2 regions of the Priestia sp. 3CA3 genome follow, and region 1 is predicted to be linked to the other one. Evidence: riboswitches for the same ligand, from Rfam matches in the RefSeq annotation. Region 1 holds a riboswitch; the other holds the start of a gene.
The links. Region 1 has a riboswitch for cyclic di-GMP ahead of AC1VNJ_RS14300 (anti-repressor SinI family protein). Riboswitches for the same ligand answer to the same signal wherever they lie in the genome.
Positions count from the first base shown of each region.

Region 2: linked by a shared signal. The riboswitch ahead of AC1VNJ_RS16600 (anti-repressor SinI family protein) and the one ahead of AC1VNJ_RS14300 (anti-repressor SinI family protein) in region 1 are both predicted to bind cyclic di-GMP.

Region 1 covers NZ_JBXENJ010000005.1:8,752-25,207, reverse strand. The annotation lists gene AC1VNJ_RS14340 (SpoIID/LytB domain-containing protein) at 1-1,669, opposite strand, end outside; gene AC1VNJ_RS14335 (class II D-tagatose-bisphosphate aldolase non-catalytic subunit) at 1,892-3,172, opposite strand; gene AC1VNJ_RS14330 (PTS fructose transporter subunit IIC) at 3,265-4,341, opposite strand; gene AC1VNJ_RS14325 (PTS fructose transporter subunit IIB) at 4,364-4,681, opposite strand; gene AC1VNJ_RS14320 (PTS sugar transporter subunit IIA) at 4,701-5,147, opposite strand; gene AC1VNJ_RS14315 (BglG family transcription antiterminator) at 5,147-7,144, opposite strand; gene AC1VNJ_RS14310 (methyl-accepting chemotaxis protein) at 7,374-9,086, opposite strand; gene AC1VNJ_RS14305 (helix-turn-helix domain-containing protein) at 9,636-9,986, shown strand; cyclic di-GMP riboswitch class I at 10,087-10,173, shown strand; gene AC1VNJ_RS14300 (anti-repressor SinI family protein) at 10,194-10,316, shown strand; gene AC1VNJ_RS14295 (histidinol-phosphatase HisJ family protein) at 10,431-11,222, opposite strand; gene AC1VNJ_RS14290 (HPP family protein) at 11,455-12,012, shown strand; gene AC1VNJ_RS14285 (zinc ribbon domain-containing protein) at 12,117-13,574, opposite strand; gene AC1VNJ_RS14280 (zinc ribbon domain-containing protein) at 13,639-14,544, opposite strand; gene AC1VNJ_RS14275 (DUF969 domain-containing protein) at 14,922-15,626, shown strand; gene AC1VNJ_RS14270 (DUF979 domain-containing protein) at 15,627-16,456, shown strand, end outside.
Region 2 covers NZ_JBXENJ010000006.1:25,213-41,668, forward strand. The annotation lists gene AC1VNJ_RS16530 (DegT/DnrJ/EryC1/StrS family aminotransferase) at 1-571, opposite strand, end outside; gene AC1VNJ_RS16535 (acetyltransferase) at 603-1,226, opposite strand; gene AC1VNJ_RS16540 (sugar transferase) at 1,228-1,827, opposite strand; gene AC1VNJ_RS16545 (YwzD family small protein) at 1,883-2,032, opposite strand; gene galE (UDP-glucose 4-epimerase GalE) at 2,045-3,127, opposite strand; gene AC1VNJ_RS16555 (EpsG family protein) at 3,147-4,226, opposite strand; gene AC1VNJ_RS16560 (glycosyltransferase family 2 protein) at 4,277-5,161, opposite strand; gene AC1VNJ_RS16565 (glycosyltransferase family 1 protein) at 5,158-6,237, opposite strand; gene AC1VNJ_RS16570 (glycosyltransferase family 4 protein) at 6,261-7,415, opposite strand; gene AC1VNJ_RS16575 (polysaccharide biosynthesis protein) at 7,450-9,282, opposite strand; gene AC1VNJ_RS16580 (hypothetical protein) at 9,299-9,463, opposite strand; gene AC1VNJ_RS16585 (CpsD/CapB family tyrosine-protein kinase) at 9,747-10,406, opposite strand; gene AC1VNJ_RS16590 (YveK family protein) at 10,393-11,121, opposite strand; gene AC1VNJ_RS16595 (right-handed parallel beta-helix repeat-containing protein) at 11,713-14,352, opposite strand; cyclic di-GMP riboswitch class I at 14,688-14,787, shown strand; gene AC1VNJ_RS16600 (anti-repressor SinI family protein) at 14,812-14,958, shown strand; gene AC1VNJ_RS16605 (helix-turn-helix domain-containing protein) at 15,297-15,629, opposite strand; gene AC1VNJ_RS16610 (anti-repressor SinI family protein) at 15,954-16,097, opposite strand; gene AC1VNJ_RS16615 (alpha/beta hydrolase) at 16,321-16,456, shown strand, end outside.

The sequences.
Region 1 (16,456 bases):
TCGCAATCGTATCCGGCCATACTTTTACGTAAATAGTCGAATTTGGCTCCGCTGTTCCCGTTAGGTTTGTATCTCCTTCATGTAACTCATTTACTTTTGCTGCTTCAGGGACTGAATCAGGCTGTACATAAATTTTTGTGTACGTACTGTAGCCGCCTTGGCCTTTGACCAGTACGTGAAGCATCGTTCCCGCTACTTGTTTCGGCACGTCAAATGAAAAATTCCCTGCAGCGTCTGCTGTTCCTGTTGCAATTGTATTCGGCCATACTTTTACGTAGATGGTTGAATTAGGTTCAGCTGTTCCTGATAGTTTACTATCGCCAGCCTTGATTGGATCTACTTGAGCTGGATTTGGAATAGTGACTCTAGGGTATTTGTCCTCGTAATGAGAGACTAGGCTTACGCCTGGATAGTAAAAGTTTAGTATATCCGTATATGATTTTCCTTGAGCAGCCATGCCATTTGCTCCGAATTGACTTAAACCGACTCCATGCCCGTTTCCTTTTCCTTCAATAGTAATCGTTTGAGTATCTGCCTTTTGATTAGTGACCATCAAACTTTTAAAGCGAATGCCATCAAGCATAAATCGAATGTTATCTGCTTTATCTCCGGTTCGACTCCATGTTTTAACCGCAAGCTTATTGTCTTGATCTACTTCGCCTTTCATTACGTAGGTTACGCTGATATCTCCTTTGCTCATACGCTGACCTGACGTTGGCTGATAAAGGCTAATTTTAGAAATGCCTACAATTTTAATGTCTTTTCCTTTAAATTGAGTCGCTGTTTGCATTTGTGCTTTAATTTTTCCTGCAATTTTTTTATCCGCTTCTTTCGTTTGACTCCACCATGAATTTGGGTTTTTCAAATCTTTTGTAGATAGGTCAATCTGCTGTTTTTGAACTGTTAATGACCATTTTGTTTGAGGATCATACGGATCATTTTTCACTTGGAAGTAAGGATGAGAAGCTTTTCCCCATGCATTATAATCAGATTCAATGATTCCGCCGTTGCTTGAAGAAAACACAGAGTTAATTAACTCCCCGTTGTACTTTAATACTTTTCCAAACGTTTCATCAACTGCGCTGGTGGTGCTGTTGTACCATTCATATCCTCCGTATACCTGAAAACTTGTTGTATCATCAATGATTTTATTTGCATAGCTTAAAGCGTATGTTCTCGCAGCAACAGCCTGAGATTTTAACGCATCGGCATGCCAAGACGTATACACTTCTTTTGGAACAACGCCTTTTAAATAATCTTCCATTGGAATTGTATTGATGGGTCTGACATATTTGCTGCTTTCGTTGGTAAACTGTACGTTTCCTAAGTAGTTTCGGTTATTAATAGAAAGGAAGGCTTCGTATGTAGATGGTTTAGTAGTGAAGCTATCGAATTCACCAAGAACTTCTTGGTTATGCAGTAGTTTGACTTTGCTCCCCGCTACTTTTACTTCATACTCTGTATTAGCTTGAAGCGTTACTTTGCTGTCTGCAATCGTATAGGACTGCGATGGCTTAATTTTAATACTGGATTGATTGCCTAAATAATTTTTTAATTTTACTGATACCGTCGGCTCTGTTTCAACTGCTTGTACAGGCTTAATTGCAGCACTATAGCTAAACGTAATCAGTAAACTTAGCATGAATAAAACAGGTAAAATCTTTTTCATTCTGTCTACTTGTCTCCTTGTCTATTTTTCTGTTTTCCTTCGTTATATCGGCAGACTTTCGACATTTTTTAATCTTTTTAGCTACGTTTATTTAAAAATATTTCTTTGGGACTGAGTATAACGATTACCGTTGAGTTCTTTTACGCCAAAAAAGGCTGTTGAGAACAAAGCTTCTCAACAGCCTGATAGAAAAGTAGAAAGTTCCTTCTGCTTTTTATTTTTTTATACTTCAACACCAATTTCTTTCATAATCTTTGTCGTGCTTCCTTCTAAGTTAAAACACTCCACGTATTGATTTAAAGAACGTTTGATTCGATTGATAACGAAGCGTTCTCCGTCAATATTGCACTGTTGTAAATTATGGAATAACGTTTGAATTTCAGCTTTTACTTCTTCATGGTTAAATGCATAGTGACCTGCAATATCTAAAATTTTATCAGTAAGTTCTTTTTGCTGGAAAATATCTTCGATTTGCAGCTGGCGCTGATCACCTACCATCCATTTTCTCCATCTTTCACTTTTAATTGCTTGAAGTGTTAAGACGTATTCAACATTTGATTGATGTTCAATGAGTCCATCTTGAGCAAGCTGAGCTTCTACTTTCGCTAATTCAATATACGCACGCGTTTCTTCGGTACCGAACTGCGGAGCAACGTTTGTGGCGGTGATGCCAAGCGGCAGGTGCTGCAGCAAAATATGATCGTCGATATAATCTCCGTTGTGTTCTTTAAGGCCTACTCCATACTGTTTGGCGATGCTTGCTAGCTCTTGAGCATTTTTAGAGTTAAATGTTCCTACATTTTCTGTCATTTTTACAAGCGTTCCTGTTTGACCTACGATAAAGGTTGGAGTAGGCAATTGTCGTTTCTCCAGCTCGCTGTTTAACGTTTGAATAAACGTTTCGTAGGTTTCTCGTGAAGTTAACCCCCCGTTTGTCTCTTCTGTCCCTACTTCATAGCCAATTTCAGCTAATCCCAGTCGTTTTCGTTCACTTTCACAGTACTGAATTAATTCAATTGTACGACTCAGCACACTTTCCATCGGAACAACTTTTCCCATTTCATAAGGATCTTTTGTTGGATCAATATGAAGCAAATCAAATCCGTTAACCAAATCCTCTAAGTATGACTGCTTTCCTAACTGCATCGCCAGTTCTTCTTCTAAATGATCATTTCTTTCATTGTCTCGCTGCCACGGGCCGCCGTGATCTCGGCATGTGTAGTACAAGCCGTCAAACCCTGTTTCATCCGCTGTTTCAGCAATCGTTTGAGTGAACGTTCTTTGATTCCAGTTGCACACGTAGCCTCCGCCTAGTTCTGCTGCATCTACTTGGTTGCGGCTAGCAATAAATAACAGCGGAAAATCTTTTTCTTTTCCTAATTCAAAACAAGCCTTTAATAAAGTTTTAGACATTGGTCCAATTCCTAGAAGCGTAACCGCCTCCCCTTTGTCTTGCATGTTGAGCATTACTTTTACCACTTCGTTAATGTTTACTTTTTGCATGATACTTCCTCCTTTTATGGTTAACACCCCTTTAAAATGGAACGAACAATATGTATACACATATTGTTCATTCGAGGGATTGCTATTGACTTTTAGACGCTGATGCTTTGTTGATCCATTGGTTCTTCTTCAGGCACTTCTTTTGTTACATCTTTCTTTAAAGCATTGACCATGACGGCTGTCACGACTGTTCCTGCTAAAATAGCTCCTATATACCAAAGCTTATGATCGACAACCAATAAAACAATTGGCCCTCCATGAGGAGCATGATCTGTTACTTTGGCAAGAGCGCCAATGACGGCTCCTGTGGCAGACCCTACCATGATAGAAGGCAGTACTCGAAAAGGATCGGCTGCGGCAAACGGAATGGCTCCTTCTGTAATACCTATCATCCCCATGGCAAAAGCTGCTTTTCCCGCTTGTCTTTCTTGATCGTTGTATTTTTTCTTGCTTAATAAGGTAGCCAGTCCTAAACCAAGAGGAGGAGTACAAATTGCTATTGCAATAATCCCCATAATGGTATACACGCCTTCTGCCATCATTCCAAAAGCAAACATACAGGCTACTTTATTAATAGGACCTCCCATATCAAATGCAATCATGCATCCTAAGATAACCGCTAATAAAATTAAACTTGACCCATTCATTTGTTTTAACGTTTCCGTCATAGCTGTCATAAAATAACCAATCGGCTTGGCTAATAAATAGATGTATCCTAAACCAATTACGAGTGAACTGGTAATCGGAATGATAAAAATAGGCATGATTGGCCGAAGCATGGTCGGCACTCTCCAGGTTTTTACCCACTGAACAAAACAGCCTGCTAAAAATCCTAAAACAATTGCTCCGAGAAATCCTGCTTTTACCTCACTGTCACCAATCGGTGTGTTAGCGATGTACCCAACAATCATCCCCGGCACAAGGCCAGGCTTACCCGCAATGGAGTAAGCGATATAGCCTGCTAAAACCGGAACCATCATCGTAAATCCAGCTGTACCAATACTTAAGATGTTATTCATTAAAGGGTTGGTGACTTCCATTCCATTTTCCCCGGGTGTTCCTGTAGCTAACGCAGCTGCTATGCAAATGCCGCCCACTACAACCGCTGGAATCATGTAGGAAACACCCGTCATTAAATGATTTTTTAAGATCTTAAAAAACTCTTTCATAGCACCACTCTCCCGCTTCCATTTATACTTCTTGCGTCATAAGCTTTTCTGCTTGTTCCAGTACTTTCTGAGGATTGGAAATGGCTTCTGCTACTCCTACTTTTAATATTTTTTTGCCGTTAAATCTTTCTTCTCTTTCAATGGCGCAGCCTACAGCTAAAATAACAACATCCGCTGAGTCAATCTGTTTTTTCTTTAGTTCATTTTCAATGCCCATTGCTCCTTGCGTTTCAATCATTACTTTGTGTCCTAATTTCTTTCCAGCCTTTTCTAAAGCAGATTGAGCCATATATGTGTGTGCAATTCCTGTTGGACAAGCTGTAATTCCTACAATATTCATGTTTATTCCTCCTAAAATTTTATAGAGCTATTGCTTTAAGTGTTGAACATACTTCTCTTACACCAGGAGCGTGAATTAACTCTTCGCGGAATTCTTCATCCATAAGCTCCCGGCTAATATTAGCTAAAATTTTCAAATGGATATCCCCGCTTTGAGCTAAAGGAACGCCTATTAAGAAAATCAATTTCACTTCTTTATCTTCGTCTTCATCCCATTCAACTTGCTCGCTTACTCTCCCAAATACAATGAATGGCTCGACTACTTGATCAGACTTTCCGTGCGGGATGGCGATAGAATATCCGATAGCCGTAGAGAACTCTTCCTCTCTTTTTAAGACGCTATCAATATACTTATCGATTGATTTGATTTTCCCAGACAAATAAGCTAAATGTCCGAGCTCTTTAATGATGTCTAATTTATCTTTGGATTTTAAATTAAGTGCTACTAAGCTTTCACTAATAACCATTACATCCCCTCTCCCAACAGCATCATTACTTCTTCTGCCGTTGTACATTCTGTTAATCTAGTAAGGGTATTCTCAGAATCAAAGATACTGTACAGATCTGTAAGTATATCTTTGACAACAATTTGTTCACCAAATTTTAAAGCAAGCAGAAAGATAATTTTCACTTCTCCTTCTTCCCAGTCCAACGCATTTGAGCACGTGGCAATAATAATTTTAGAACGCTCTACGTACTGATCTTCTCCGTGAGGGATCGCTACTGAATTTCCAAGTGAAGTAGAAGCTATGTTTTCACGTTGAACAACTGATTGCTTAAAACCTTCCTTCACGTATCCTTTGCTTTGAAGCTGGTGACATAAATAATCAATTAGCTGTTCTTTATGCGTAAAATCCAGCTGAGGAAAAATCAACTGCGGATCTAGCATTTTAAATAAATTGGCACATGTTATACGTGCTTCTTTTTTAGAAAATGTATCTTCCCAAAAAAAGTTATTAATATTTTTAATGTCCACTTCACTTACGAGCGAAGAGATCGTAATGACCGGCTTCACTTCAATATGTAAAGGAACGGTTGAAATAATAAAATCAATGTTGCTTAAATCAAAGTGAGATAATCTGCTTAAGGATATGACTTCAGCTATTTCTAGCTGCGGAATAAGCCGCTTGATTCGATTTGCGATTAGCTGAGATGTGCCAATACCTCCGGGGCAGACGACAATTGCTCTTTTTAGCCCTACGCATCTTTCGATTGCTGCTTGAAAATGAAGCGTTACATATCCAATTTCATCTTCATTTACTTTTACATTCAATTTTCTTTCGATGATGGAACAAACAAGCCACGTCATGCCAAATGTTGCGGAATACTGATGTTTGATTTCTTCTAGAAGCGGGTTTTTGATGTTAATTTGATATTTCAAGCGGTTAACCATCGGTTTAATATGCATGAGCAGACCTGTGTACAGCTCTTTGTCACCTTGCAGATTCAGATTCATTACCTTGGTCGAAGTTTGAACCATCTCGTCTACTAACTCTTTTAACGAACTATCCGCGTGGTTTACAAATAGTTCAACATTACTTGGTGAAATATCTTTTTCCATACCGGAACATAATAAATACTGCTTTATATAGTGGATTTCATTTTCCGGGATACTGATATCGAAACATTCAGATATTTCTTCACTTACCTCTTTAGCAATGGTATACATTTTCAAAACGTAATCCGTTTGATGATGCAACTCTGGCTCATTAACAGCTGCTATACGCTGATGGGAGCGAACACGCTTAATTAAAATTAAAATGTGTGTAACTAAATTCAGAAAATACGTATGACTGATGCGATACTGAAGCTTTTTCTCTGCACACTCAATGATGTGTTCTACTTGTGTGACTTCAAGATCTTCAAACAAGTTAGATAGTCCTGAGAAAGTCGCGGCATCCAGCCTGCTGCTGGATTGAATATCGTAATCCTGCTGATAATTTAAATTTAAAAGTTCATTTGTAATACCTGCAATTGCTCTTCGGGTACTTTCTTCATTTCCTTTTACCCTTGTGCCTTCGTGGTTTTTTACTAACATTAAGCCGTAGGGCTTTAACCATTCTTTTACTTTCTCTAAGTCTTTTACAATCGATGTTTTACTTACCATAAATTCTTCTGATAACTTTTGAAGAGAAGTCGACTGATTTGCATATAACAACTGCAGTATAATTTTCATTTTTCTTATTTTAGTTGATAGAGGATCGATTTCTTCTTTCTTTAGATCTAAATCATTTAACAGCATGAGTTTATAATCTGGTTTGGCCTTGATTTTAATTCCTACTCCAGGTTTTTTATGAAGAGTGGCGCTTCCTTTTGATAAATAGCCAGAAACTAGCTTTAAATCATTATGCACCGTTCGCTCTGAAACTTTCATTTTCCGAGAATAGAAATCAATCGTTTTGTACTCTTCTTCGCTAATAATTAACTGCAATAACTTCTTTTGTCGTGTTGTTAACATCTCCATTTCTACAAACCCCTTTTTTATAAATCATGGATTGTAACGTGTACCTGTTTTTATTTTTGTAAACGTTTTCTTGTTAGTTAAATCTTATCACCTTCTTTTGATAACGGGTATATCAATTCTTTGCAACTTCACTGTTGAAGAAAGAGCACAGAACTACGATAAGGAATAATTCGCAACTTAAAACCCCATCTCATACAAAAAGCATGGAGTGCTGACTCCATGCTTTTCCTTAGATTCTAAATCTCGCAATCAATTCTTGCAGTTCCTCTGACATATTCGCTAAATCCATCGCAGATGAAGCAATTTCCTCCATGGAAGCAAGCTGTTCTTCCGTTGTAGCTGACACGTTTTGTGCACCCGCTGCCGCTTCTTCCGCGATACCGTTGACTTCGTGAATTGCCTGCTGGACTTCATGTGTATCTTTGGCTAAATTGTGAATAGCGCTTCCGATTTGCTGAATTTGATTCACTACATGCTGTACAGCTTCGTTAATTTGCATAAATGATGTACCTGCTTGTTCAACTACTGCTAGGCCTTCTTTTACTTCTTTAGTGGTGAGCGTCATAGATTGAAGCGTTCGAGCTGTTTCGCTTTGAATTAAGCTAACTAGATCTTTGATTTGACTAGCTGAGTTGGATGAGCCTTCTGCTAGTTTTCGTACTTCACTTGCCACAACGGCAAAACCTTTTCCGTGATCTCCTGCTCTTGCGGCTTCAATAGCTGCGTTCAAAGCAAGGAGATTCGTTTGGTCGGCAATGGTTGTAATGACATCGTTGATTTGACTAATTTTCGCTGAGTGTTCGCTAAGGCCTTGAAAAACAGATGAGAGTTCAGTGACATTGTCGTTGATTGATTTCATTTGTTTGGCTGCTGTTTCAACGGTCGCTGTTCCGCTATTTGAAATCGCAGCTGTGTCGAGTGCTCGCTTGGTGATTTGCTCGACGTTTTCAACAACTTCTGATGTTTGGTTCGTAATGCGGTTAATAATAGTGGAGCTTTCTTGAATTTGATTCACTTGATAGTTGGATCCTGAGGCTAGTTTTTCAGTAATGCTTGAAATATGTTCAATAGCACTGCTGTTTTGTTCTGCGCTGGCGCTTAGTTCTTCTGAAGAAGCCGCAACCGTTGATGAAATGTTTCCAACGGACATAATCATTTCTTTTAATCCCCCAATCATTTTATTAAATGATGCTGTAAGTAAGCCAATTTCATCTTTGGATTCGTAGGTGCCTTGTACTTGGAAATCCCCGTCTTTTGCTGTTTCCATGAGGTTTTTAATATCATTTAACGGTTTTGTAATCATGTGTGCAATCAGAAGCCCTACGGCTATGGTAAGCAGAATAACCAGTGCGCTAACGAGTAATAGAGTGGTCACGGCTGACTTTACACTTTGCTTATTTTTTTGGTAAATGCTTTTTGCTTCGTCATTATTTATCGTTTGAAGATCATCTAGCGTGTTGTTTATGGTCGTACGAAGGGTCACTACGTTTTTTGAAAAAACGCTGTAGGCTTCATCTCCTTTTTCATCTTGAGCAAGCTGTATAGCTTCACTTCTTGCTTGTGTTAAGTTACCAATATTTTCTTCGTATACAGCTAATTTTTCTTTTTCACTATCTAGCAAAAATGTTTTTTTATACTGTGCCATGAGCTTGTTATTTTCAGCTTCTTTTTCTTGAATTTCATCGAGACGCTTACGCTGATAGTTTTCATCTTTTGATAAAATCATTTCAAGCGTATTTGCATCAATCGCTCGGTTATTCGTACGAATTTGCCCTAACTGCCTGATTGGCTGCATACGGTCATTGTACATAGACTCCGAGCTGTCAGCAATTCGCTGCGTGTAGAAATAGCTGATGACTGCTACTGTAATTAATGAAATCGTCGAAATGATAACCATGATTAATAGCTTTCGATAAATACTTAAATTGCGCAATACCCCCATACCATATCCCCTTTTCGCTGATTTGCTTTCCCTTGCACTTCGTTATATCTATCGGTCATGAGGCTTGTTCTATCCATAGTACATTTTTGAATTTTTACCGACATAAAAAACGCGCTGAAGCAATCAGCACGTTTTTTCTCCATTAGTACACAAGGCTTTCGGTCATATTGATGACGTTTGTTTCTACTTCTTTTAATCTCTTTTTACTTTCACTTTCCGTCTCTTGCTTCACTCCAAAATAAAACTTCACTTTTAGTCATATTAGTCATTTGTTTTTGCAAGTCACTTGGCAGCTCGCTGTGATTGCTCCATTTTGTCCACTCAATTTTCCAGATTATGTTTATCTCTCCTGTCTTGTAGGTTTCTATTTTTATTGTGAAGGATTTCTATGAACCAACTATGAATTTCACTAGAGACTTTCGAACTAAAAAAGTCTCTAAAACAAGAAGTTATTCGTTATAAAGAACCTTTTTTATAATTAAATACATAAAAATAAACTAATATGCGTTATAATGAACAAAAAGGATATAAGAAAAGGATGAACTTAACGTGATAGGAACCAAAATTAAAACTTTACGCTTGAAGAATGGATATTCTATTACACGCTTAGCTGAAAAAGCCCGTATCTCAAAATCTTATTTATCTCATTTAGAGAAAGGCCTAAACAATAACCCGTCTATTCACATGCTAGAAAAAATAGCTTTTTCTCTTAATACAACAATTGATGAATTAATTGAATCAGGAAGCAGAGATTTTGTATTTTCTTCAAAACTATCTCTAAGCAACGAGTGGCTTTATTTAATAGAAGAAGCAATTAATGATGGAATGACCAAAGAGGAATTTACTGAATTTCACTCCTATTTAAAGTTTCGCAAAAAAATGAATACATTAGTTGACTAATTATTTGATTTTTTTATGACAATCGACCTATTTCGACAGCATTCATGACAAACATACTATATAATGAACATAGGTTATATATGGTAACTATTACAAATTATCCAGACAAAGGCAAAATTATTGAAAAATAGTGACGCAAAGCTTCAGGTCTAAGGCCATTTTTGGCTATGATGGCTGAGTTCCCTGGCAAAGGGTGGATGAATCGTAATGAAAGAAGAGAATGTACTGTCGATCGATCAAGAGTGGGTAAGTCTTATGCAAACAGCTCGCGCAATCGGGCTGACCATAGAAGAAGTTCGAACATTTTTAAAAGAGTTTAAGCAGAACTGAATCCAAAAAACACGCTCAGACTAGAGCGTGCTTTTTGTCTTTTATGCTCATTATTTTTCCTCATATAAACAAGTGTATAAAAAACGCTTGAAACATATGTGAAACACACTTCTATTAAATACGAATTCCTTTTGGCTGACGCTGATCAAACGTATAAATCTCCGTAAATCCGCACTGTCTTGCCATTTCAATCGCTTCTTTCATATGTGCTCCTACGGTTTCGGCAAAGTGTGAATCAGATCCAATTGTTAGAATTTCTCCTCCTAAATCGCGGTACAGCCCGACAATTTCAAGTGCAGGCAATGCTTCGCCAAGCTTTCCTCTTATGCCTGAGGTGTTAATTTCAATCCCAATATTGCGATCAATGGCTTTTCTCAAAATCTCCGCAAGAATATCTTTGAATTGATGAAAGTCGTAAATGCCGTATTGCGCAAACGCATAGCGCTTCATTAAATCTAAATGAGCCAACACGTCAATGTCCGCGTCGCTTACTAGCTTATACATTTCGTTAAAATAAGCGCGGTAAATCGCTTCTTTGTCGTTTAGCTCCAAATGTTTACGAAGCTTGATGTTATTAATGTTATGCACCGAACCTAAGATAAAGTCAAAGTTCTCCTGCTTCATTGTTTTTTGATATTTTTCTTTTAAATAGTGCGGCTCACAAATTTCAATTCCTTTTTTAATCACTAGCTGATCTTGAAACTGATCTCTGCATTCCGCTAGTTCTCGTTCATATTTATCAAAATCCATATGACCATACGTTGGCGCTAATGGATTTAATGAAAAGTGCTCGGTAAAACAAATTTCGTTTATGCCGTTTTTTACAGCTTGTTCGCACACTTTTTTCATGACTGCCTGTGAGTCAAATGAATTATTCGTGTGATGATGGTAGTCTACTAGATACATAATTTAGTCACCTCTAGGTTTATTATACATCTCTCCTGTACTTACTGCACACGGAGACCCTTTTTCCCTCCATCACGCCTTTTTTGGTTCATAAAAAGAATTTCCACTAAAAAAAGTCGTTTTTCCTCTTTTAGTAATCCTTCTTTTCTTATAAACTAACTTATTATAGCAGATGTTCTGACATACAACTTGACAAACAGCTTTTACTTACACAAGGGAAAGGAAATAAGAAATGGAATTTGAAAAAAGTTTTTCTCAAACAAAAAGCCCCTTTCTGTCTTACTTAAGTTCTTATACGAAAAAGATGAAAGGAGAACTAAAAGAAGAACCGAAAATCAATTACAGAGATGCGGTCGTTTCTTCTATCGGAGGCTTAATTGCGATTATCATCAGCAGCGCGATTGCTCTCGCTCTCGGATATCCAATGGCACTTGCTCCGATTGGGGCAAGCTGCGTGCTTGTATTTGGTGCTCATAAAGGTCCTTTATCACAGCCGCGCCACGTGCTTGGAGGGCACTTGCTTGCGACAGTTTCCGCACTTATTATTTGGAGTTTATTTCATCGAAGTCTAATCACCATAGCGATTGTGCTTGCGTTTGTTCTTATTTTAATGATTCTTACCAAAACTGTTCATCCTCCCGCTGCAGCCAGCGCGATTGTTGCAATTAATACTCAAGCCGGCTGGGGATACTTAGGTATTATTATGATTTGTGCGTGTGTCGTTGTATTGATTTCGACCGTGTATAATAATTTATTTCAAGATCGGCAGTATCCCAGGTATTGGGTTTGATATTGGAATCATACATAAAAAAGACGTCTTCTCATGGAAGACGTCTTTTTTATTTGTTATTTCCTACTACGTTTTTTGCTGTTCCAGGGTCTATTTATCAGCTTTTACTTTACTTCCGTTGAACTAATAAGCTGATAAACGCCCAAACTTCCATCAGATAATTCTTTTACTTTATGAATACTGTTGAATTTTTTGTATTTAACAGACCCGTCTCCGTACGAAATATCATACTCTTCTGTTGTATATACTTTATACATAGAGTCATCGAGTTTTGTTACTCTATTTACGTTAAAGCTTAATAAATCCTCTGTTATGCCTTTTTTGATTAGGTAAGCGGTATAATCTTTTTGTTCCTTGTATTTTGGTCCGTTAGTATCGATATAAGGCGCTGCAATAGAAAAGTCTCCACTGTTGATTGATGAAATTGTAGCGTACATGTATTGTTCAATAAAACTAGAAACTTCACTAGTAGATACTCCAGAATTGACTTCCGAACCTTTGTCCGTTGGTTCGTGATTCTTAGAAGGAGCCGATGCTTTTGCCGTAGCTTCTGTCGTATTTTCTTCATCAAAATTAAGCGCAACATCTTCCATGCCTTTTTTAATTGATACTTCTTCCGTTTTCTTATCTCCACGTTTTGCATATAGTTTTACTGAACCGTCCATCGGCAGCGGGCCCAAATAATCAATATCGCCAATTTCTGTTTTTGTGTCTTTACCATTAACGTACAGCATCGCGTCATCATAATCTGAAGAGATGTATACTGCATGATCTGACCAATCAAACTCAACGTTCACATCTTCTCCGTTGGTAGCTTCAATCTCTTGTTCATTTTCAACTTTTCCATAATCATTTTGCACTTCACCTTTTACGGTATGCGTACCAGGTAAAAATGGACCAACCTTTTTAGAAGAGTCACTGCTTACCGTTCCAGCTTTTTGACCATCAATATATACTAATGTAGCATCTTCTGTCGACTGAGCTTTTGCATATACAGGGTTTATTTGTACCGTGTAATAATCAAAGATTCCCCACTTCTTTCCGTCTTGTTCTAACTTAGCGTATGAAGAGTGATCTTCGCTTGGAACTCCTGCTTCAAGCGCTCTGCTATCTGCCGCTAACCCTTCAGAGATTGATTTCATGACATCCGGATTTTCGTGCAGATATGTAATAAATGATTTTGCTTGCTCATCGTTGGCTTCTAGTTGAATTTGACCATCATTTACATATTTTTTTACTTTATCAACATCATTGCCCTTTACTGAAGCAATAAATTTTTCTGACACGGCTTTAGGCGCCATCATTGTTTTATCTATTCCGTAATAAGCACCGCCAAGTATAGCAGCTGCCGCTATAACTGAAATAGCTATAAACTTTGTTTTTTTATTTGAAGGCTTTACTGCTTCGCGTCTCTCTTCGGCTGAAGATGACTGAGGTTCTACGTAACGCTGCGATGCTGCTCCTTCGCTAGAAGCCGCTTTCTTTTCAACGGGATGTCCACACTCCGGACAAAATTCATGCTCATTTGTTAACTGATGGCCACACTCTCTGCAATATCCCAATTTCTACACTCCTTTTTTATAATGGTATGAAAAAGCACCGCTGTACACGATGCTTTTTGTCGACTTAAAATAGATCATTCAAATCACTGCTGTTTCCCATTCTTGTAATAATGGTTTTGGCTTCTTCTCCTAAACCATTCGCAATAAACGTCAGTACAATCGTAATGACTACATATACAATAAGAGTGCTATAGATACGATCAAGGCCATTTGTTCCGCTTTGCTTAAAGCTAGCAATGGTAAATGGAACTACAAGGAAAATGCTCAGCAAACCAAAATTCATAAAATAAGAGAAGTATTCAACATGGAGAAATGCAAGCACAAGCCCAATTAAAAGAAGAGCTGTTGGAATAATTAAAAACGTGCCAAAGCGTGAGAAAAATTCTTTAAAAGAAACGTCTACCTTTCCAAACTTTGCTGCAACATATGTTGCTCCAATAATAATCGCCAGTCCAATAAAAATGAAAACCCCTTGTTTAAAGACAAAATCTGTAAAATTGAAGTGAATGATGCTGTTGATATCTGTTGCTTTTATCAAATCAACGCCTGTATTAAAATCCTCCATGTCGGATGGAGCCAGCTCTTCACTGATAATAGGAAGCTTAAACATGCTTCGAACAAATTGAATCAACAATAGCTTCCAGCCTACATACAGCATAATAGGTATACTAAGAGCATAAAGAATGACTGTGATAAGAGCATTAACGAATTGGCTTTCTCCTGCTGCTTGCGCTGTAGCTGTTGGATTTTTAATTCCTTCTGCAAAATAACTAAAAAATGATTTTGATACTTTTTTTGCCTGACGAACACGCTGATTAGGCTGTTGAGGCGCATACGCTGGTTGCGGCTGAGGCTGATATTCAGATGCAGCTGCCGCCTGGCTGACAGCTGCCTCTTCTTGTAATTTATGACCGCACTTCACGCAAAACTTCCCGCCATCATTAAAATGGCAGCAATTTGAACAATTCAAATACTCCTCCCCCTTCAATAAATTGTTTAAAATATAGTTATATAGATTCATTTAGTTAAAATCTATATAATTCTATATTCATACCTTTTAGCATTATACACCATTTTTGGTATTTTAGGAGAAATGTTTTTCAACGGATCAACTAAAAAAATCACTACCCAAGCTCCCTGGCAGAATTCTTTCTTTTACTTCTGAGTCCATGCACATTATATAAATCTTCCTTCTATAATTTTGTTTCATCAATAAAACTATTTTATGCCTTAAGCATCTTGTTTTAATTTTCAGAATTGTTTATACTCAAAACATCTTTGTTTTTTTAGAAAAGCAATGGAGGTGACTTTGCAGCACGGTCTATACATACTGGAGGGGGATTTTTTATGTTGAAATTAATTGGGGTTTTGCTAGTGGCGGTGGGATTTTTATTTCGTTTAAACACGCTGCTTGTGGTAACTGCTGCAGGCATTGTGACGGGCCTTGTATCAGGCTTATCACTGCATGAAGTAATTACGATGTTTGGTCAGTTCTTTGTCGATAACCGCTATATGTCTATGGCTATTTTACTTACTCTTCCTATCTTTGGCGTGTTAGAAAAATACGGGTTAAAGGAACAAGCGGAAGTCCTGATCAAAAAAGCGAAAAACGCTTCTTCTGGAAATGTTTTACTTATATATCTTTTTATCCGTGAAATCTCAGCTGCAGTCGGCTTAAATATCGGAGGACATGCTCAATCCGTGCGTCCATTAGTGGCACCTATGTCTGAAGGCGCAGCTCGTGCCAAATACGGAGAGCTTCCGCCTAAAGTAAAAGAAGATATTCGCGCTCACGCCGCGGCAGCTGAAAATACAGGGTGGTTTTTCGGCGAAGATATCTTTATCGCAACGGGTGGAATTCTCTTAATGAAAGGGTTCTTCGACTCCGTGGGCATTCACGTTGACGTCTGGGATATGGCGCTTTGGGGTATTCCAACAGCCATCGCAGCGCTGCTGATAAGCGCGATTCGTTTCCGTCAGCTAGACCGACGTATTCATAAAAAAATGACGAAGCACAAACCAACATCATCTTCAAAGACGGAGGCAAGCTAAATGAAAAGCATCCTGACGCTCGATACGATTTACTACTTACTCGGTATTATTGTCGCTTTTATCGCGATTCGAATTGCACGCGATCACAACCATCCTAACCGTTTAGGATCTTCCCTATTTTGGGCGCTGTTTTCCGTTACGTTTTTATTTGGCAACGTCATTCCGCCTTTTTATATAGGATGTTTGGTCATTATCATGGTTCTGCTTGCTTCATTTAATCGTGTAACTAAGTCTAATGAAGCCGAAACGCCTGCTGAAGAACGAGTGGCTCACGCACAAAGATTAAAGAATAAAATCTTTTTACCAGCTTTATTTATTCCTATTTTTACGATTATCGGCACCCTTCTTTTTGGCAAAATTAAATTTGGAAACTGGGCGTTAATTGATCCAGAAAAGGTCACGTTAATTTCACTGGCAATCGCTGCTGTGATTGCGTTTATCGCTTCAATAGGCGTCACCAAAGCAAAAATGGATGTGCCTGTTAAAGAAGGAAGCCGCTTGCTTCAAGCAGTTGGTTGGGCTGTTATTTTGCCGCAAATGCTCGCAGCGCTTGGCGGCATCTTTTCAAAATCAGGTGTTGGAACAGTCGTTTCGGATATTGTAAGTGATATACTGCCGACTAACTATGCGTTTGTTGCTGTGCTTGCTTACTGCTTGGGGATGCTGCTATTTACGATTGTCATGGGAAATGCCTTTGCTGCGTTTGCCGTTATTACGGGAGGTATTGGACTTCCGCTGATTGTACATATGCACGGCGGAAACCCGGCGATTATGGCAGCGCTCGGCATGTTTGCTGGCTACTGTGGCACGCTGCTAACGCCAATGGCAGC
Region 2 (16,456 bases), on a different contig from region 1:
TATTTCCATTAAAAGAATACACGCCGAACTTGCCAAAAGTACCGCTTGCTTTTCCTTTATAGGTAGACCCAAGTGATTCAGCTGCGTCTTCAATGACAGGGATATTATATTGATTACATAGCGAAAGAATCTCGTCCATTTTTGCGCTTTGACCATATAAATTTACGACAATCACTGCTTTGGGAAGCTTTCCTTGTATAAAAGCATCCTGTAACGCTCTTTTTAATGCCTCGGGTGACATATTCCATGTCTCTGGCTCTGAATCAATGAATACAGGATCCGCACCTTGGTAAATAACGGGATTTGCACTTGCTACAAAGGTCAGAGTCGAACAAAATACGATATCTCCTTTTGTCACTTCCAATAAAGAAAGAGCCAAATGAATCGCTGCAGTTCCTGAACTTACTGCAACCGCTTCACTAACCCCTACATAAGAAGCAAGTTCTTTTTCAAAAGCATCTACATTTGTCCCTAGTGGCGCAATCCAATTAGTTTCAAATGCTTCATCTATATATCTTTTCTCATCTCCGCTCATATGAGGAGGGGAAAGATATATTTTGGAATTAGTCATTAAAAGTCATCACCTTTTCTACTTATTCTGTTTAATCGCTATAAATAACTCTAGCTGGAGATCCTACCGCTTTGCAACTAGAAGAAATATGATGGATGACAGTTGAACCGGCTCCAATCACCGACCACTGACCAATTTCTATTCCTGGAATAACAGTAGCGGATGCTCCTATATGCACACCTTCACCTAGCGAAACATTTCCTGTTAAGGTAGCGTTAGGCGAGATGTGGACATAATTTGCAAGTTTATTTTCATGTTCAACAATGGCTCCGGTGTTAATAATGGAATGCTCTCCAATTTCCGCATCTGCATTAATCACCGCATTCGGCATTACAACAGTTCCATTTCCAATTATAGCTGTTGAACTTACAACTGCCGTTGAATGGATAACCGATAAATACTGGTCTGTTCGTAAATTTAATGTTTCCACTAGCCTTTTTCTTACTGTATTGCTGCCGATTGCAATCACAACTTTTACATCTGTATCAAGTAGCTTATTTAGAAACGAAAAAGGCGCATACGTAATTCCATTTCTTTCTTTTTTTTCTTTATATTTATCATCTAAGATAGCGATAATTTCGTAATTGCGTAAAGAAGAGATCATTTCTTGAATGACCTTACTATGTCCGCCATTACCTATTACGATAACTTTCAAGTTAGATCACGTCTTTCGTTCCTTTGAATTTTTCTATTGTTACATGTCCTTGCTGAGTAATACCTTCTTTTTTCACCACTTTAAGAACCGTTAGAATCAAGATCTTAAAATCGAGAAAGATGCTTTGGTTCCTTACGTACCAAGTATCCATATTGAATTTTTCTTCCCAAGTAATCGTATTTCTGCCGTTTACTTGAGCCCAACCGGTAATTCCTGGTCTCACATTATGTCTAAGCATTTGTTCTTCTGTATAAAGAGGCAAATATTCCATCAACAATGGTCTTGGCCCGACTAAACTCATGTCTCCTTTTACTACATTAATAAGCTGTGGAAGTTCGTCTAAGCTATACTTTCTAAGAAACTGTCCCGCTGTTGTTAAACGTGCTTGATCAGATAGCAGGTTTCCTTGCTTGTCTTTCAAATTAGCCATTGTACGAAATTTATAAAGGTGAAATGGATTACTACCTTTTCCAGGACGCTGCTGTTTAAACAAAACAGGCGCACCCATCTTTAATCTAACCAATATGGCAGTGAACAATATAACAGGAGACAATAATATTAATAGAGTCAATGAAATGACTAAATCCATTATTCGTTTCATCATGCATACCTTCTATTTCTTTTTTTACTTTTTATTTCTTGCTTTGCTTATTTAGCTAATCAGAAGAGTCAGCAGTTAAAATCATTTGTTTAATTTCATTTACAATATCGGTTGGTTTAATATCAAGAGATTGATTGCCTTTTTCATAAAAACTAACTAGAATTTCCTGCAACTTTTTTTCAGTAAGGATATTAGATATATTCATCGGGATTTCCCCTTAATTAGACACTAAAAAACCCGCTGCGGAAGTACGCACCGGAAAATTATGTTCAATTAAGTTGTCATGATCTTCAACATATCCACCTGGGTTATTTTTCTGCCACCTCCAGGTATCCTGGCACATTTCATTAATTCCTTTAGCGGCAACCCAGCCAAGCTCATTTTTTGCTTTTGAAACATCTGCAAAACAAATGGCTGCATCTCCTGAGCGTCGGTCCGTAAAGGTATAAGAAACTTTTTTCCCAGAAGCCGCTTCAAATGCTTTAACCATTTCCAATACACTATAGCCTTTACCTGTTCCAAGGTTGTAAGTATTCACACCTTTTGATGACCGCACTTTCTCTAAAGCTTTTAAGTGCCCTTTTGCTAAATCAATCACGTGAATGTAGTCTCTAACTCCTGTCCCATCTTTTGTTGAATAATCACTTCCAAATATATTAAGGCTCTGTAGTTTACCGACTGCTACTTGCGAAATATATGGCATTAAGTTGTTTGGAATGCCATTTGGATCTTCTCCAATCAACCCGCTTTCATGAGCCCCAATGGGATTAAAATATCGTAAAAGAGTAATACTCCATGCTTCATCGGATATATATAAATCTCTTAATATCTCTTCTATCATCTGCTTCGTTTTTCCGTATGGATTCACAGCTCCTATTGGAGCGTCTTCAGATATAGGAACTTGATCCGTTGATCCATATACGGTTGCTGAAGAACTAAATACTAGTTTTTTCACTCCGTATTTTTTCATCAGGTCACACAATACAAACGTACCCGTAAGGTTATTATGATAGTACCAAAGAGGAAAAGATACAGATTCCCCTACAGCCTTAAGCCCTGCAAAGTGAATAACTGACTCAATCGTATTTTCAGAAAATACTCTTTCAAGCCCTTCTTGATTGAGTAAATCCACGTTATACGTTTTAAATGTTTTTCCCGTTATGTCAGATACGCGTTTTAATGATTCAAGTTTGCTGTTGAAAAAGTTATCTACAACCACGACTTCATGACCTGCATTTAATAGCTCTACGCACGTATGACTTCCAATATAACCTGCTCCTCCTGTAACAAGAACCGCCATTCATTCATTCCTCCAATTTTTAGGGGATTAAATTCAAATAATCACTTTTATAAAATATTCCTAAGCTAATTACATTTTCGTAATAGTAATAGATAAAGTAAAGAACCAAGATGGCATAGTAGATAAGTTTTTCATCTTTTTCTCGAAATAGCTTTACAATCCATGAAATCACAATTAATTGATATAAATTAAAATAAATCCAAAACCTTGCAAAAATCCAATTTTGAGTAGAAATTAACATAAACACGCAGCCAATCAAAGCCATATTGATAATAGGATCGCTGTTAGGAAATATTCTTCTTAATTTATCTCGTCCTAAAAAAGCAATAAATAAAGGCCCTGCATTTACTGCTACTCTTATAATATTAGCCCCACCTTCTTTGAAATTTTGATATTCACTATATTGCGTATCTTGAATAGCGGAAAATAACAGTGTTGAAAATTGATTAAATTCTAAAACAATTATAATGGCTAAAGCTATGAGAGCAGCTGTAGCTTTAGACCATGCCTTACTTCTAACAATAAAGTAAATTGGAATTAATATAAGGGCACTTTGATGAAAAAAGGATGCTAAAATAACAACTAAGAAATACCTTTTCCAACTTCCTTCTATCAAAAATTTTGTTGCTGTAAATATAATCGCTGCCGCTAAAGTTTGTCTAATTCCGTTCATTGTAACTAAAAACAACCCACCGGTTATATAAACATAAACACTTAACTCAAAAATCCTTGAATACTTATACAAAACCAAAATAATAAATATGTTTGTAATCAAAGCAGTAGTAAATATCAGTATCTGAGGATCCTCTGATATTTTTTTTAATTGCCTCTGAAGAATTCCAAACCCAATATCTTTGTTGTTTAAAATATACTCCCATGTAAAATCATTGGAAGTATATATGTTTATATAGTTAAATGTATCACCTATATTGGATCTAAGACCTGCAACAGCTATCAACGTAGATGCTGCCCCAAACATTAAAATTTTATTAGGCTTTATTAAAATCGTAAAATCATTGCTAATGGAAGTGGTTGCAAAATATCTAGCAAAAAATGCTAAAATAAATGCTAAAATAAGATTAATCCAAAGAAAAGTCATACGATAAATCCTTTCAAATCAAAAACCGGGATCATCATAGTATTTTAACTTTAAACAATCCTTGTTCTTGTTATAATGTAAAAATATAAAGCTATTCCTAGAGGCATTGCCAATAAGGTCAAACCTTTACTAGGTGTATCTTGTAAAAAGCTCCTGTTTTTACCTATTAAACTACTTGATACATAGTGGATAGCTTGTCTGAACTTAAATGAACGACTTGCAAAAGGAAGCTTCATCATTTCTTTACGATAAAAAGCAAAACCTCTTGGATTTTTACGATACTGATTTAACATGTTTCGCGATGATCCGTCTTCTAGGTATTCTACACAACATATTATTTCATTCATTAGTAACATTTTGTATTGTTTATCAATCATATGATATTTATAAGCTAACCCAACATACCTTTCATTTTCAAATAAAGGATATGGATACTTTTTTGTTAATGACGTTCGATAAACCAGCTTTTTATCCCCTGTTACACTGTACTTGTTATATAAATCGAACAATGTGGAACATGTAATATGTTCTGGCAATCGTGTACCAATGATGTCATTGTTATGGTTAGCATCAAGACCGATGATTCCACCAATTTCATTACTTCCATACTTCTTCCACATGTCTATAATTTTTTCCACTGCATCATCTAGCATATAGTCATCAGAATCAATGCAAACGTTTAGCTCTGTATCAATAAGTTCATAAGCTGTGTTATGTGCACCATGCATTCCTTGGTTATTTTGCCAATGGTATTTTATTTTAATGATATTTTCATTAATCCAGCCATCAACAATCTCTTTTGTATTATCTGTTGAGCCGTCATCAATGATTAGCCATATAAAATCGGTGCAAGTTTGTCTTTTTAAGCTCTCGTAACATTGATGAATGCAGTATGCTCGATTATAGGTTGGAGTAAAAACTGTTAATGTTTTCAACTAACTGTTCCTCCCATCTCCATATACGATTTTTGAATAAATTCCGTTGTTTTACGTACGTTGTATCCTTTCTGACTTAAACGTTCTTCTGATACTTTCCTAGATGAACTGCTACTCGTTACCTTTAAAATAGTTTTAACCCACTCATTTTTATCATTTAAAGGCAGATATTGAACTAGCCCAACCCCCATATCTACTTCTTTTGTTATTACGTCAGAAATAATGCAAGGCAACCCTGCTCCTTGAGCCTCTATTAAAGTTACCGGAAGCCCTTCATGGAAAGATGGAAAAACAAATGCATCAAAAGCTTGAAGCAGTAAATGAATGTCTTCTCTTACCCCTAAAATACTTACTTTTTCTTCTAAGTGTAGCTCCTTTATTTTTTCTTCAATATTAGACTGTAATATACCGCCACCTGCTAGCAAAAGCTTAGCATTTGGAATAATTTTCGTTAGTTGAGAAAATACCTCTAGTAAAAACAAATGATTTTTTTGATGGTTGAATCTTCCTACGTGACCAATAATAAATGAATTATTATCAAGTTTCAATTCTTCGCGAATTTTGTTTCGAACATTTGATGAAAATTTAAATTTATTACATTCAATTCCATTTTTCAGAATGAATGTTTCATTGGATTGCTTTTTAAATAACCACTGGGCAGCAACTTTTGAACAGGCAAACAAGTGAGTAGCAGAGCTTTTAATATTGGTACCTACATACCATTTATAAACTTTCGATGCCAATCCTCCTTCACTTTGAGTATTATGACTATGGGCAATTCTTACTGAAATGTTTGCTTTTTCTGCTGCACGAAGAACTAACCCACTCATTTTATCCATGTGAGAATGAACAATCTTATAGTCGGCATTTTCTTGGAAAAATTGATTCAGCTGTTTCACGTAAGCAGCGTGACCTACTTCTGTTATATAAGGAATTCTATGAATTTGCCCTCCCATTTCCATTATTTCTGAGTCAAAAACCCCTTCTTTACATGTCAAAAAGTCAAATTGAACTTTAGAGCGATCGATATTCCGATATAGATTCATAATTAGTGTTTCAGCGCCGCCTCGATTCATATTGACTACAACATGTAATACCCTTAATGGACCTTCCACTTGATATCCTCCGTTTCTTGCATATAAGATCTATAAATCTTCTTTTTTTCTATTAGAACTTTATTAATACTATATTTCTTCAAAATAATATCCCTTCCATTTTTACCAAGTTTGCACTTTAAGGTTTTAATTCTAGCAAGCATTTCTATTTTATCTGCAAATACAGTAATGTGATCACTATCGTCAATAATCCAACCATTTTTATTGTTCTGAATAAGCTCTCTATGACCTCTATTATTGAGAGCTACTATCGGTAGTTCACAAGCCATGGCTTCCATGATATTCACAGGCAGCCCTTCACGAAAACTTGATGCCACTGCCACGTCACACATTGGAACAATTTGATGAAGATCGTTTCGATAACCTAAAAAGTCCACCATATGAGAAATTTCTAAGTTTGATGCTAGTTCTTGGCATTTTTCCAGCAAAGGACCTTTTCCTGCTAAAAGAAGTTTTGCCTGCGGAATTTTATCTTTTATAAGTGCTAGCGACTGAATAAGAAGCCGCTGGTTTTTATTTTTATTAAACTCCGCTGCGTAAAATAGTAAAAAGTCATTTGGCTGATACCCAAATGACTTTTTAAGCTGAATTTTTTCTTTTTCGTTTGCAGGCTTAAAATTGTCTGTGTTGATTCCCACTCCATGAACATGTTCAATATGTTTCGTTTTAAAACGCTTCGTTGCCAATTGGTAATCTTCTTGATTGATTGTAATTAAGCAGTCTGTATAACGAGCGAGTATTTTTTCTATCGGATAATAAAGAAGCCAATTCACAAAAGATGCCCCTTTGCAAAAGTGAAAACCGTGAGCAGTATAAATAACGGCCGTTCCTTTTTTTCTTGCTTGTCGTGCCGCTAAACGCGCTAGCGCTCCCCCCATTGGAGTATGACAATGAATAAGGTTGTATTTATTATGATTAATCACCGTTTTTAATTCTTTGTAAGCTTTCAAGTTGTCTTGGTGCAAGGGTGATCTTTGAATCGAAAGGTTATATTTTTTATCAACATAAGGAAGCTCCATATTTCCGCTTGCTGCTACGTGAACCTCCCATCCTTGTTCCTTAAACCATTCCATATAAGGCAGATGAAACGCTTTAAAATGAAAATCTACAGTTGCACAAAATAATACTTTTTTAGTCACTCATATCACCTATCTGCATAATGTTTCAACCTCTTCAGCTTGAAACAGAAACAATTTGTTTAGAAGCCGAAGTTAGATTATTATTTGCCAAATTTAATAACGTTTCCCTTAAAAATTCTTTATCCATCGTCTCATATGTTGCAATGATCTCATTAATTTCTTCTACATATAGTTTTGCCGTTTTGCCCACATAGATTTTTGGATATACTTGCTGTTCATGAATTTCATCTTCTTTCAACAATTCTTCAAAAAGCTTTTCACCTGGCCTCATACCTGTAAATTCTAAGCCAATTTCATCGATGGAATTTCCAGATAGCTTTATTAAGTTTTTAGCAAGATCTACTATTTTTACGGGTTCTCCCATATCTAAAACAAAAATTTCTCCTCCACCGGCTAACGCTCCAGCTTGAATAACAAGTCTTGATGCTTCTGGAATTGTCATAAAGTAGCGAACCATATCTGGGTGAGTTACGGTTACAGGTCCTCCTTTTTCAATTTGTTTTTTAAATAACGGAATAACACTTCCTCGACTTCCCAATACATTCCCAAATCGGACTGCAACAAATTTTGTAGCGCTATGTGCATCCATTCCTTGAATAATCATTTCTGCCATTCTTTTCGTTGCCCCCATCACACTTGTCGGATTCACTGCTTTATCACTAGAAATCATGACAAAAGTTCCTACGCCGTGCCAGCTCGCTGCCTTTGCCACATTCATCGTGCCAATTACGTTATTTTTAACAGCTTCTTCTGGATTACGCTCCATTAGCGGTACGTGCTTATGAGCTGCAGCGTGATATACAACGTCTGGACTATGTATATTCATTACCGACATCATTCTCTTAGCATCTTGTAAATCGGCAATCTCTGTTGTAAATTCAATGCTTGTCTCTTTAAACATATTTTTTAGTTCCATTTCAATTGAATGAATACTGTTTTCACCGTGACCAAGTAGAATAAGCTTTTTGGGACTGAACTTTGAGATTTGTCTGGAAATTTCAGAGCCAATTGACCCGCCGGCACCCGTCACTAAAACTACTTTATTCGTAACATAACCGGAGATACTTTCAACATCCATTTCAACAGGGTCTCTTCCTAAAAGGTCCTCTACTTGCACATCTCGAAACTGATTTACTGAAATTTTCCCTGTAACAAGATGCTCAAGCATGGGCAGTGTTTGCGTTCTCGCTTTTGTCTTCGCACATTCTTGAAAAATAGTATTTAATTCCTTTTTACTAAGAGAAGGAATTGCAATAATAATATTTTCAATGGTGAATCCTTTAACAGTTTCTTCTATTTTATTTGCTCCACCTAGTACAGGAAGACCTAAGATATCAAGATGATGCTTTTTTACGTTGTCATCGATAAAACCGATAGGAAGAAGGTTGCTTTCATTTTTCTTTAAAAGCTGCCTGGCTACCATAGCACCCGCAGATCCAGCGCCAATAATTAACGTTCTTTGTTTATTGCTTGATTTATTTATAATAGAATCCCGATACATTCTCCACACAAATCGTGACCCGCCCATTAATAACATATGAAGCAACCATGTCACAGTTAGCAGTCTGAAAAATGTTTCTTTAAAAATCAGTTGCTGAATGATGGCAGCACAGAGAATAGAATAAGAAACAACTTTAAAAATAATGACTAGTTCTCCAATACTTGCATATTCCCAAGATTTTTTATAAAGTTTAAACCTAATTGAGAAAAAATGATGACTAAACAAAAACGTAAGTGAACTTACAACGACAGGAAAAGTAATGACGTAAATACTTGCGTCTACAAGAAAACGGCTCATAAAAATAGCTAGCATCACAATACAAGAATCGACTACAATAAATAAAGACAACCTTTGGCGATAAGTCATACACGTTCTCCTTTCTTTAACTGATAATTTTTTGGTTGTCTAATTCAAGAGCCTTTATCCTTTTTTGAATCGTATTATTCAAAAACTTTCTAATTTCCATCAGCTGCTCTTTAGATGCGTCTTGTTTGATGTATCTAACAGCTTTTTTAATAGATTTTGGATGATTATCAAAACTCCCCATTTCACTTTACATCTCCTTCACTATAAAAATAATAAAGCTTTTATGTATACGTTTTTTTGTAAAACCGTATACATAAAAGCTTTATAAACATTAAAATGGGCATCTAACCCATCCTCACACCATACTTTCGACGACTTGCGTCTAAGGTTTCTTTCAACCCACAGCATGATCGAGTGCCTGCGTTGATAACGGCAAGTAGGCATCGCCAAACTATTTTATTGAACAACTTTTTAAAGAACTCAATTGTTCTTAATTAAGAACAACTGTACAAAAAATTATATCTTTATTTTTCATGCATAACCACACCTACTAATTTAGCTCCTGCAATATCCAACACTTTTTTTGTTTCCTCTATCTTCTTTACCGTTGTTTTGTCTCTCTTCAAAGTTAATATTACTCCGTCACAGTATGCTGATAATACTCGTGTTTCAGGAGATGTTAACAGAGAAGAAGAATCGATTAGTATAGCATCATAAAAAGCAGACAATTTAGTAAGTAAATTTTGCATCGTGTTAGTACCTAATAATTCTACAAAATGAGACAAAGAAGAACCGCTCGTTAAGATATCTAAATTCTCTATTCTCGTTTGATGTACAGCTCTTTCGAAAGATCCTTCAGTTTTTAGTATATCTATTAACCCTTCATTATTGGGAACGTTAAAAATATCTTGAATTGCTGGATCTCTTAAATTTGCATCAATTAATAGAATTTTACCTTCTTGCTGAGCCATGGAAACAGCTAGGTTAGCTGCCGTAGTTGATTTCCCTTCTCCCTTTTCAGGAGAAGTAATAAGAATAAGCTTGCACGTTTTTTCCTTTGTTAAAAAGTGAAGGTTTGCTCTAATCGCACGAAATTGATCAGAAATAACAGAATTAGGATGAGAGTAGGTAAAAAGCATTGGTGTGTTCAATGTTTTTACTTGAGAATTTTTACTTGCTGACAATGGTCTCACTCCTTAATTCTACATCTGTTTTAGCAGATGACTTTAATTTTTTTTTGTTCATGCTCGAAATCGTTCCTATTACCGGTACACCTAATAATTGTTCCACTTCACTGTCTTTTTTTACTCTGCCATCTAAAGAATCTAATAAAAAAGTAAGCCCAAGTCCTATTACAATTCCTGCAATCAAAGCAAGCATAATGGTACGGTTTTCATTTCCGTCAATAGGAGAAGAATTCTTTGCCGGAGATAATAATTGGACTTCTTTAATACCTAAAATATTCCCTACTTCTTCTTTGAATACTTTGGCTGTGGTATTGGCAATTTTAACAGCAGTTGTTGGATCCGCACTTGTTGCAGAAAGACTAATGATTTGTGATCCATCAAGGCTCGCCGCCTGCACTTGACCTGCTGTGGCTTCTGCGGGCTGATTCAAATTTAACTGTTTTGTTACTTTTCCCATCACTATAGGATCTTTAACCATTACTAGAAGCGTACTCATCTTCTGAGTATCTACATCTACAACTACTCTAGTGGAGGCTTGATAATATACTGTAGTATTATTCTGATGACTGTAAAAAAAGCCAGCCAGCGTAGTAAAGATAGTGATGACAATGATAAGCCAAATACGTTTTTTAATAACTTCATAGTATTCTTTTAAATTAATGTCTTTCCCCTTTGGTTGGTGGAGAAAATTTTTTTGTTCCATTGTGCTCATTAGAACCACCTTTACTTCAATTTTTAAGTATTCTTAATACTAACGATTATAATTCTTTATAACGAACAAAAAGACCCTTTCACTTGACCTCGTGCTTTCTTATGCGCTACAAGCTTTAGTTATTAGGTTCTACCTAATTTTAATTCTTTATAAAGAACAAGTCAATATTAATTTAGTTTTTGATATTCAAATGTATATCTATTTCACCTCTTATTTTCTATACAATTATAAAGAATTGTTATGACTATAAAGAATAATCTTATAATAATATATTGTTTTTTATAAAGAACATTTCTGTTATACATAACCAAATTATTTAGAAACATTTTATAATATATACATTTGAACAGTACAACAAAAATCCTTAGTATAGAACCTTTTAACTAATTTATTGGCAAGCGTATGAAGCCCTAACCATATTCACCAAATTCAATGCGTTACGGTTCAATTTTGCTCGAACATAGAATTTAGTACATTTATAACCACGAAAAATTATTTAAAGAAAGACCTGTATCCTATCAAATTAGCCTATATTTATTGTTTACAACAAATAAAAACTAGCTCCTTTGAGTCATGAGCTAGCCTTCTCAATTATTGCTGTATAGGCCCAAATTGTTTAAATGTCGCTAGTAAGCCAATTTCTTTCCACCCTATATTATTATCCAGAATTATTCCACCAGAGACTTTAGGAAAATTAGGAGCATCTGTGTTTGAAGTTCCATTGTTCTGAGCTTGATAAACATGTCCTTGGTAGTAAATAATAGTACCTTTAACATAATCAGTGGAAGGCGCCCATGGTCTGTTAGTAGCACGCCCTGCTGTTATACAGACCCACCCTAGATATCCTCCTGCTACAGGAGTTGAATTATATATTAACTCACCTAATTGATAAGTTCCAGAAGTTGGTTGAGATGATGCAAAGGACGCCAAAGGAGTATTTCCGCTCAATTTTTCCAATTGATTATTTAAGTTAGCAGTAAATAGAATATCGGAGTTAATTCCGGTATTATTTTGACTGATTATTGTTGTTTTAGGTCTAGATACAGATGTACCTGACCTATATGCATAATCAAGTGTAATGGTTCCGTTAGTATTGCTACCTGAAGTTTTAATCGTAACAATTGTGTTGTTAAGAAAAGTTAAATGGTTTTCCACAAATATGCGCATGTTATATAGAGATCCAAGAGAAACATTTTGATCAATTATTTCAAGTCTATTGTTTGATACTTCCACTCTTGGTATTAACCCTATTCCTATACCTGGTCCTGAAAGTTCATGTACGTAAGTAGTACTACTTCTCGTCCAAATAATTTTGTTGTTTTTAAAATAGTGAGTAATGTATCCTTTGTCTACTGCAAGTATATTATTAAAATAGTCTCCACCTACAATACGAAAAGAATGATCTTTAAAGGTGTTACGTTCAATTCTCATCTGCTCTGTTGCATAAACTCTAGTGTAGTTTACTTTAGCACCTGTATGAATAAATTCGCTATCTTTTATTATTACTTCTTTAAAAGAACCTAGTATACCGCCTGCCGTTTCTCCCGTAAAAAACTGAGAATTAGATATCAATAGATAATCATTAGGTGCTAAAAATCCTCCGTATGCATTTCCGCCTCTAATATCAAATAAACTACCATGTATCTCTACATTTTTTCCTGATAATGTCAAAGCTGATATGGTTGTACCTTCTTGTTCATACGTAAGCTTACAATTGATAACTTTTACTGTTTCTCCTGATAATTGCAACGCAGTTTTCGTAAATACACAGTTTTCAAGAGTAGTATTTCCTCCATCCAGGCCAACTTGTGTTCCAAAAACACTGTCGTTTTTAAATGTACAAAACGTACCGTCTTTTTCAATACCATTGGTTATAGACTTACCCCTAATCGGACCGTGATATAAGTTCCCTTGAGACAAGTAGTCATCACCTTGCCCATTAAAATAAACTAATTTTTCAAACTTATTATTTTCTAATGTTACCCCACGCGTACTAACACAGATAAAATCTCCTGCTCTATTATCATGAAAATTACAGCTTCTAACAAGAATCCTTTGATTATTCATATATCCATCTTCAACATCTATCCCATATCCAGGATTACACCCTTTAGAAACAATTAGCTTGTTACTATTATTGTGAATTTCACAATTCTCGTAAGTTATGAACCTTCCTCCCATAACAGAAGCACCTAGTCTTCTATTTTTGTGAGTGTTACATCCCCTGAAAGTAATATATTGAGGCGTCTTTGCACAAGAGATATAATGTAAATTACCATCCATTGCATCAAAATTACCTAAGAAAGAAAACCTTACAAATTTTGTACCTAGTGGCATAGCATCAGTATAGATGTATTCATAAGTTCTATAAGACCTGTTACCTAAATAAATTTGATTTGAATCATAGAAATGAACTTTTATAGGAACTTTATTTAAATTCAGGCCTGGTCCGTATCCACCATATCCATCTCCTGAGTAAAAAATGTATCCTACCTCTTTTGCTAAAGGCGTTGTGATGTCAAAAAATTTATTTACTGCAACATATGAAATCTTCGTATTATCAACATTTCCGTTAGCATCAATATCCCCTTTAGAAAAATGACCTCCATTTGTTTTATTATGTTGAGCACCACCCAGTGCGGAAAAATCTGCGCTAATGGCAAGTCCATCACCTGTACATTCAAAAGATTCGCAATTTATAATCGATATATTATAACATAAGTTTTTTATTAAAATTCCATATCCCCACTCATGAGTGCTATTTATGGAATAATCGTGAGTTTCTCTCTCTCCCTTTACAGTAGCTCCTTCTATAACCGTATTTTTAATACCGTTACATGTCAATATTTCATACCCTGTCAAGTTATTCGATTCTTTAATAAATAAACATCCGTATAGTTTATAATGGGTATTACTTAAAAATTTTATAGATGAGTTTTTATCTATAAGATAAGATCCTTCCGGCAAAATCACTTCCCTATAATTATTTTCCTTAGCCCATAGGAATGCATTATTTATTCCAACAGTAGTTTTTAAAGGCTCTGTTCCATCATTTTTAATTCCCCATCTATCTAACTCAATTACGTATGAGGATGCACAGCTAGGGTTGTCTGACTTTTCAAGACTTTTAGGTACCCATTTTGACAATGTACTATCATACGCTAGTACATCTTTATTAGCTGGAACGTTCGTTGTTAAATCTACGTCTCCTAAATTCTCAAGATTGCTCATTGTTTTACTCACCACTTCTCTAATAATACTTTATAATATTCAATAGAAAAATAAGTGAATAGGCGCATTAATTAAGTATGAAAAGTTTTCATTCACAAAATATATGTCATCAATATTTAACAAAAATTTATTTATACACAATTCGAAAAATATTTTATATAGATTCTATTCTTAAAATATCGCTTTTTCTAAATCTCTCCATGCTCACTCTAATAAATTGAACTTCATCCTCAGCTATAAAACTTAACCAAATTTTCATTCTACTTATTATAAAACCGACAAATTATGACACATTCAGGTATTTTCTTGTAGTAAAATGTTCGTAATACAAATGATTCAGAAAAGAGCAAACTGTTTGAAAGAGCAGGACGCAAAGCTACGGGTCTAAAGTCGTAAAATAAAATATAAAAGACTATGATAGCCGGGGTTACCTGAGAGAGAGAAGCTGGAGGTAGAATAATGCTGAATCGTACTAACGTTATGGAAGAAAACAAAAAGGAAGAGAACCTAGACGAAGAATGGGTAGAACTTATGCTCAGGGCATATAAAATGGGAATTTCTATTGAAGAAGTAAAAAGATTTATTGCTTATAACAAACCTAGTTAAAAATAAAAAGGAAGACGTAAAGAATTTAATTCACACAGGGGTTAGATTCTTTTTTTGGAACTAAGAGTCATTAAAGAGTAGATTTGTTTGTAGATATTACACTTTAAGGATTGTTTACAGCTATTGAAATAAAAAGATAAATTTGTGGCATACAGTTAGACTGAAAAGGAAGGGAAATCAATGAAGCTAAAAGAAGTTGCTCTTATTATATTCGGCTAAACGAAGGAATTAATTTAAAATTTCTTACTTATAACTTTCTTTACTGACCATGCCGGAACCTTTAGGGGCAGTTGCAAGTAATCAGTTTCTACTGCCCTTTAAACCAAATGCTTTTGAATTTACTGATTTGAACGCTGCCACTTTTGGAATTCAAGAAACTGTTTGAACTGCTCTTTGCTAATACCAGATTCAGCCGCTTCTTTTGCTAAATCTAACCATTCACTGTCTATTGAGATTGAACTATCACTCTCGGAAGAATCATGAATTAACTTATCCACACTAACATGTAAAGAAGTTGAAATCTTATTTAAAAATTGAATAGAGGGGTTTAATTGAATATCTCTTTCCACAGAGGAGATGTAAGACTTAGCTACTCCAGCACGGTTAGCAAGCTCAGTTAATGATATTCCTTGTTTCTTTCGAAGTTCTCGGATACGTTGACCAATTGTCATATTTATCACCCTTAATAAATGCTTATAAGGGTAATTGTACCACAGTTCCATGCTAAATCCTATAACAAATTAAATTATCGTCGAGCTATGAAAAACTGCTTAAACGGATTGAAATAACCTTATGATGCATTCGAAATAAGATATTACTTACCTGTTTTGTACAAGCAATCCGTTAAAGCCATTGTAATTATATAGTAGATTTTTTCACTCGTTGTACTTTTCAGAAAAAATAATCATTCATCACCTGCGCTCAAATAATAAAAAAGGGAGCTGTATTGAATTATCTTTCTTATACTAGCTTCTTTATTCTTTCACAAAAGTTTCTCATTTATCATATTCTTTTTTATTAAATTGGTTTGGGTTAGAGATAAATTCCTTGACGTCTTGTATGCTGATTCCTTGACCTTGGGCTTCTAGCATTAAATGAACCCACTCCAAATCAATAGTACTTTTATCATTCGCGCTCATCATTCCAGTCCCCTTCATCGTAAATTTGATAACGCTTCCTAAAAATATGATTAAATAAAAATACCTATTTTTCCCTGTTTTTTTACAGTATAATAGATATTACAAGATCATTAGACATTTTTCATTACTAAAAGCACTATTTTTTGAATTTTTTGTCTATTATTATCATAATAATTTCACCGTTACACAAACGCTACAGTTAGACACTAGGAGGATTGTTTTTATGCCTTTTCTGCATACGGCGACAGAAAAAATTTACTATGAAGTTCATTCGCCCGCGTTCACTGACCAGACAGACACCATTGTGATGATTCATTCTGTTATCACTGATCATACGCTTTTTGATTCTATTACTGCAG